Regions from separate parts of the Polycladomyces zharkentensis genome, predicted to be linked through region 3. Evidence: riboswitches for the same ligand, from Rfam matches in the RefSeq annotation. Region 3 holds a riboswitch; each other region holds the start of a gene.
What was found. A riboswitch is a leader RNA that binds a small molecule or an ion and turns the genes downstream of it on or off. The one in region 3 is predicted to bind cyclic di-AMP.
Positions count from the first base shown of each region.

Region 1: it holds a riboswitch for cyclic di-AMP, as region 3 does, so the genes downstream of both, JQC72_RS07860 (ABC transporter ATP-binding protein) here and sleB (spore cortex-lytic enzyme) in region 3, are expected to answer to the same signal.
Region 2: it holds a riboswitch for cyclic di-AMP, as region 3 does, so the genes downstream of both, kimA (potassium transporter KimA) here and sleB (spore cortex-lytic enzyme) in region 3, are expected to answer to the same signal.

Region 1 is NZ_JAFHAP010000008.1:125,457-127,724, reverse strand. It holds gene mutS (DNA mismatch repair protein MutS) at 1-649, opposite strand, end outside; cyclic di-AMP (ydaO/yuaA leader) riboswitch at 1,043-1,211, shown strand; gene JQC72_RS07860 (ABC transporter ATP-binding protein) at 1,401-2,268, shown strand, end outside.
Region 2 is NZ_JAFHAP010000004.1:337,005-339,272, forward strand. It holds gene JQC72_RS03485 (DNA internalization-related competence protein ComEC/Rec2) at 1-873, opposite strand, end outside; cyclic di-AMP (ydaO/yuaA leader) riboswitch at 1,053-1,187, shown strand; gene kimA (potassium transporter KimA) at 1,285-2,268, shown strand, end outside.
Region 3 is NZ_JAFHAP010000005.1:63,907-66,174, forward strand. It holds gene JQC72_RS04810 (superoxide dismutase) at 113-730, shown strand; cyclic di-AMP (ydaO/yuaA leader) riboswitch at 865-1,013, shown strand; gene sleB (spore cortex-lytic enzyme) at 1,017-1,745, shown strand; gene JQC72_RS04820 (FMN-dependent NADH-azoreductase) at 1,945-2,268, shown strand, end outside.

The sequences.
Region 1 (2,268 bases), on a different contig from region 3:
GCTGGGCCAATGCCGCTTCCAGTTCACCGGCGTTCCCCAGTTTCTCCTCGGTCATTGGGGTGAACAGACATCCCAACCGCATGCCAAGCCGCTTTTGGAAGTGACGATCCCCGGCCAATGCGGGGTCGAGCAGCACTTCCCGTGGTCGGTATGCACCGGTTTCATCCATCAGCCGGTCCAATGACCCTTCCAACTGGGTCACGTACCATTCACCGGTGGAAAGATCCCCGGCCGCCAACGCATGCGCACGGCCATCGGTAGCGAGCGCCACCAAAAAGTTGTTCTCTTTGTCGGCCAGCATTTTTTCCTCAATGACCGTTCCCGGTGTGATCACGCGAACCACTTCGCGTTTGACCACGCCTTTGGCCGCTTTGGGGTCCTCCACCTGTTCACAGATCGCGACTTTGTATCCTTTTTCGATCAATCGCTCAATGTACGCCTCGGCGGAATGATACGGCACACCGCACATCGGTACCCGTTCTTTCCCGCCGTCGCGTGAGGTCAGCGTAATTTCCAGCTCTTCGGCTGCTTTTTTTGCATCCTCAAAAAACATCTCGTAAAAATCGCCCAAACGGAAAAATAAAAAGGCATCCGGATACTCTGCCTTAATCGATAAGTACTGTTCCATCATCGGCGTATATTTGGCCAAAACAGGACACCCTCCGAACGGTAAGAGTCGTTGTTTCGTACGGTCTATTGTAACACTCCCCAACGGACCGAACAACGTCTGTTTCACCCCGATCAACAATGAGGAGCGGTCTCAACTGTACGAACACGGTGCAGTCCGCCCCAACTGCGAGTGCCGTATCCATACATCTTTTCGCACTTCGTCATTCCTCATGATCAACCTGTATCCGGGAATATGGTTTGAAAAGGATTTGCCCGACGGATTTCGTCAGGGGGAGTAAACAGAAGAGAAATGGATCTCCCATCAAACGGATCGGGTCACATGACGGTATTTCATTCCTTTTTGATGAAAAATGACACTTTACATCAGGTGGTCGGAGGAGTATGATGAGCTCGATTTAAAAATAAAATACATCCTCGTAAATCGCTGAATCCCGCGATACGCGGGAGCGGGGGAACCAACCGCAGGCTGTGGCGAATCGGTCACGGACTGCATGGGGTGAATCCCGGGTTAATGCCCGGGTAGGGTGACTCTCAGCCACCCGAATCCGTCAGCTAACCTCGTAAGCGTTGTGAGAGGGGGAGTGGAATCGTGCGGCAGCACGGCTGTTTTTGCTGTGCTCAAAAAGCCACGGGAAGACACCCTTCTCGTGGCTTTTTCTGTTGGTGACGGGAAGCTTTTACGCTCAAGAATGGCGATGGCGAAAGAAAGACACCATGATGGACGTTACGGATGATTTTTATCGCCGGAAAGGCGGAGAGGAGGCTCGATCATGATACGGATTCATGGATTGACCAAACGGTTTCCGGGTGAAAAGGGAATTTTTGATCTCACCCTTGAAGTGAATCGGGGTGAAGTATTCGGTTATCTCGGACCAAACGGTGCGGGAAAATCCACTACGATTCGTCACTTGATGGGTTTTATGAGACAGGATGAGGGCAAAGCGGAGATCGGGGGCATGGACTGCTGGAATGAATCGGACAAGATTCAAAAAGTCACCGGTTATCTCCCGGGGGAGATCGCCATGTTTGAAGGACTGGACGGTACCGGTTTCTTGGATTTGATGGCGGGACTCCGTGGACAGAAGGATGACAGAAGGAATGAGCTGCTGGAGCGACTGGAACTGGACCCCCGAGTCCCGATCCGAAAAATGTCCAAGGGAATGAAACAAAAACTGGCCATTGTGGCCGCATTCATGCATGATCCGGAGATTTTGATCCTGGACGAACCCACCTCCGGTTTGGATCCCCTGATGCAACGGGGGTTTGTGGAATTGATTCTGGAAGAAAAAAAGCGAGGAAAAACGATTTTCATGTCCTCTCATCAGTTTCCGGAGATCGAGCGCACGGCAGACCGGGTCGGCATCATCCGGAAAGGACGGCTGATCGCTGTGAAATCCGTCCAGGAATTGCGCAGTGAGCAGCGGAAAGCGTTTGTTGTGACGCTGGGAAGAAAATCGGACATCGACCGATTGATTCAGGCCGGGCTCAGTGTGGTCCGCCGGGGAGCAACCACGGTTGAAATCGAGGTACAAGGTGATCTGAATCCCCTGATCCGCGCTCTGGGCGATGTGGATGTGCGCCATTTGGAACACAGAGAGATGGATCTCGAAGAAATCTTTATGCACTACTATGAACGAC
Region 2 (2,268 bases), on a different contig from region 3:
GAGTCCGCCTGCCACTTCACGCGTCAAGCGCAATCGGGTCAACAAACCGTACACGCCCGCGACGAAGACGGCCACATTCATCCCGGAAATGGCCAACAAATGCGTCAGTCCCCATTGGGCAAACAGGCGGTCTACCTCCTCCGGCACTGCTTTCCTCTCTCCCAGCACCAATCCGCGAATCAGACCGGAAATCTCCGCAGGATACAGTTGTGCCAGCGTTTCGCCGCCACTTTGCCGAATCCGGTCTGCCCATGCGAATACATGCCATGGAGGCGGTTGTTCCGCCGACACCCCGTGAAGCCCGTCAGTCGACGCAATCCAATGCACAAATTGACGGCGATAAAACGATCGTGCATCAAAACCGCCTGGATTTCGCGCCGGTTCCGGTCGAGTCAACCGTACACCGTCCACCGACAGCCGCGTCCCGCTTGTCCAATCGCGAATCGTCCGCAACTCCGTCGGTGATTGCACTCGCAGACGAAACCACACTTTTTCGTCTTCCAAGCGCCGAACGGCACCATCCACCTCTATCCATCGGACTTTCACCATACAGGTGAGCTGATCTCCATCCACCTCAGGGGCGGACTGGATAACCCCATACATCTTGATGCCAACGTGATCGGCCAACCGATCATCGATAGACGAGACATTGCGGGCATCCACCCAGGACGTATAGGCGGCTCCGACAAAAAAAGAGAGCAGCGTGCATGTTGCCGTCCACATCCGCCAACGCCACAGGCACACCCATCCTCCCCCCATCCCGACAACAACCGCCCCGAACAACCACCATCCACCGTACCCGCTTCCCCATGCCAATGCAACGCCGATGCCTCCCATCCATCCGCCCGCCAACCAACTCACCGGAGCCTTCATAACAACCTCCATAAAAGGGATGAAATGGTATATCCTTTCCGCAAATTCCGACAGAATCCCTCCATGTTCGACAAAAACTGTCGCCATTTTGCTACGGCCGGTTGTCAAACCTTGATTGACAGGTTCCGGTAATCGTATTAGAATGCTAATCATGACAAAACCTAATCATCAACAGTTTCACACTTCGAGCGCTGAATCCGTACAGGAACGGGGGAACCAATTTTTTGGGGTGAATCCGGTGCCATCACCGGTAGGGTCACTCTCACGGACCCGAATCCGTCAGCTAACCTCGTAAGCGTGCTGAGAGGGAAGTGTGCTTCTTCACATGACCAAAAGTCATTGAAGTGGGCACTTCAATGGCTTTTTTGCGTTTTAAACAAAAACGGAATTTATCTGGGGAAGGTGTATGTGATGTTGTCCTCACTGAAACGCTTGATCATCGGGCGCCCGCTTCGTACTGAGCAACTGCAGGAAGAAAAACTGCCGATTTGGAAAGCGCTCCCTATCTTATCATCGGACGCGCTGTCGTCAGTCGCCTACGGTACGGAGCAGATCCTGCATGTACTCGCCCCGATCGGCGTGCTGGCGCTTTGGTATTCATTGCCCATATCCGGCGCGATTATCGGTTTGTTGACACTGCTCATCCTTTCCTATCGGCAAATCATCCACGAATACCCCGGAGGGGGCGGTGCCTACATCGTTTCAACAGACAACCTGGGTTGGTTTGCCGGGTTAATCGCCGGTGCGTCGTTGTTGATCGACTATACACTGACAGTGGCAGTCAGTGTTTCAGCCGGTACGGACGCGATCACTTCGGCATTTCCGGTTTTGCACAATCACAGTACGCTCATTTCCGTATTCTTCGTCCTTCTCCTCATGATCCTCAACTTGCGGGGTTTACGCGAATCCGGAACGATTTTCTCATTCCCCACCTACCTGTTTATCCTGGGCATGCTGGGTCTGGTGCTCGTAGGGTTGGGCAATGTGGCGGTCCATGGGATTCCTGCCGACGTCCCACCGGTGACACACACCTTTCCGGTCGGTCTCACTTGGTTCTTATTGTTGCGAGCGTTCTCGTCCGGATGCTCTGCATTGACCGGCGTCGAAGCCATCTCCAACGCCACTCCCGCCTTCCGGAAACCGGAGACGAAAAATGCGGCGCGTACATTGGCGCTTCTGGGATTATTGCTGGCCGTGTTGTTCGGCGGGACCAGCATGTTGGCATATCTGTATCACATCACGCCCAGTCCGACAGAGACGGTGCTTTCCCAAATCGCTGAAGAGACCTTCGGCAGAACGCTTCCGTATTATTACATCCAGGGGACTACCGCGCTGATCCTGATTCTGGCCGCCAACACCGCCTTTGCAGGCTTCCCGCTGTTGGCCTCCATTATG
Region 3 (2,268 bases):
AAGTTGACTATCATTCCACGTTTTTTGCATAATAGAATCGGGAAGGATGTAAGTGCCCGTCCTTTTTCGAAGATGAAAAAGGACCAAATCCTACATAATTGGAGGGTGAATCATGGCCAAGCACGAACTGCCTGCACTCCCTTATGCCCATGATGCGTTGGAGCCGTACATCGATGCGCAAACGATGGAAATTCACCATGGCCGGCATCACGCCACGTATGTCAACAACTTGAATGCGGCGTTGGAAGGTCATGCCGCCTTGGCGGAAAAATCGATCGAAGACCTTTTGCGTAACATCGATCAGGTGCCGGAAAGCATTCGTACCGCTGTGCGAAACAACGGGGGCGGTCATGCGAACCACAGCCTGTTCTGGCAAATCATGAGTCCGAACGGTGGCGGCGAACCGAGCGGGGAGTTGGCGAATGCCATCAACCAAACCTTTGGCAGCTTCGATAAGTTCAAAGAAGAATTCACCAAAGCGGCAACCACCCGTTTCGGTAGCGGTTGGGCTTGGCTGATCGTGAAAAAAGACGGTTCTTTGGCTGTGACGAGCACACCGAACCAAGACAGCCCGCTGATGGATGGAGACACGCCGATTTTGGGTCTGGACGTGTGGGAGCACGCCTACTATCTCAAATACCAAAACAAGCGTCCGGAATACATCAAAGCGTTCTGGAACGTGGTCAACTGGGATGAAGTCGCCAAACGGTACCAAGCGGCACGCGGATAAGAAGAATCGACAAAAGCGCGGTGGAATCTTCCGCCGCGCTTTTTTTGTCGTGGAATTTCCAAGGAAATACATACCTTACATTCTAATCATTTTCTATTGAAAGGTATCCATATCCAACTTATAATGGACAACGTGTATCAATACAGCCGAATCTTCGCGTCGGTGTTCGGCGCGGGGTACGGGGGACGCAATCCATGTTGGGGTGAAGCCGCCGTTTCGGCGGCCGGGATCAACTCCTTTCCCGAACCCGTCAGCTAACCTCGGAGGCTTGAAAGGAGGAGAAACAGTGTCTGCTTTGAAAAAGTGGGCGTGGGTGCTCACGGGTGCAGTGGTTGCAGTGATCGTAGCCGCGGTACCGTTTGGAAGCGGTAAGGCGGAAGCGGCTGCACCGACGATGATCCAATACGGCAGTAAAAACGGAGATGTCTGGGACTTGCAATATCGCTTGCAACAGCTGGGGCTGTACCGTGACAAACTGGACGGCATATACGGTTTGAACACGGAAAAAGCGGTTATCAAGTACCAGATTCAGCATAAATTGCGGATCGATGGCATTGCCGGTCCCCAAACGTGGGGATCGTTGAAGCGGCATACCGTGTCCAAAAAGACGGTATCCAAAAAGGTCCACAAACAGCCTCGTCATTCTGTAAATTCTCGCTTTTCGAAAAAAGACATTTCATTGATTGCACGAGCTGTATACAGTGAAGCGCGAGGTGAACCTTACAAAGGGCAAGTGGCTGTCGCTGCCGTGATTTTGAACCGGATTGATTCACCGGAGTTTCCGAAAACAGTAAGCGGTGTGATTTTCCAAGACGGTGCGTTTACGGCGGTACAGGACGGGCAGTTCTGGTTGAATCCCAACAGTACAGCCTATCGCGCTACGATGGATGCGATCCGGGGATGGGACCCGACAAACGGTGCATTGTACTATTTCAACCCGGACACCGCAACTTCTGATTGGATCTGGTCTCGCCCGCAAATCAAAAAAATCGGAAAGCATATTTTCACGAAGTGACGAGGAAAAGCCCGTTCCCTTGGGGGACGGGCTTTTTTTCGTGAGTAAAAACGAGGCTGTACGGAAATATTATGAGAGGAGGTTTTTTCATCATTTTCCGCTTGACAAAAGTAAGTATATAAATGCATAATATCAACGTAACTAAAGTTAGTTCATATTCCGTCATCACTATTCCACAAACGAAAGGAAGGAAACCCACATGGCGACCGTTTTGTACATCACTGCCAACCCCAAACCGGAGGAGCAGTCGTTCAGCTTGCAGGTGGGACGGGCATTTTTGAATGCCTACCGGGAGGCCAATCCCGAAGATACAATCGTCGAGTTGGATGTGTATAAACTGGACATCCCTTTCTTGGACGAAGATGTGTTCAGCGGTTGGGGCAAATTGCAGCAGGGAACCGCGTTTGAGGAATTGTCCGCAGAGGAGCAGAAAAAAGTGGGACGGATCAATGAGATCGTCGATCAGTTTGCGGCAGCGGACAAATACATCATTGTCACCCCGATGTGGAACTTCAGCATTCCT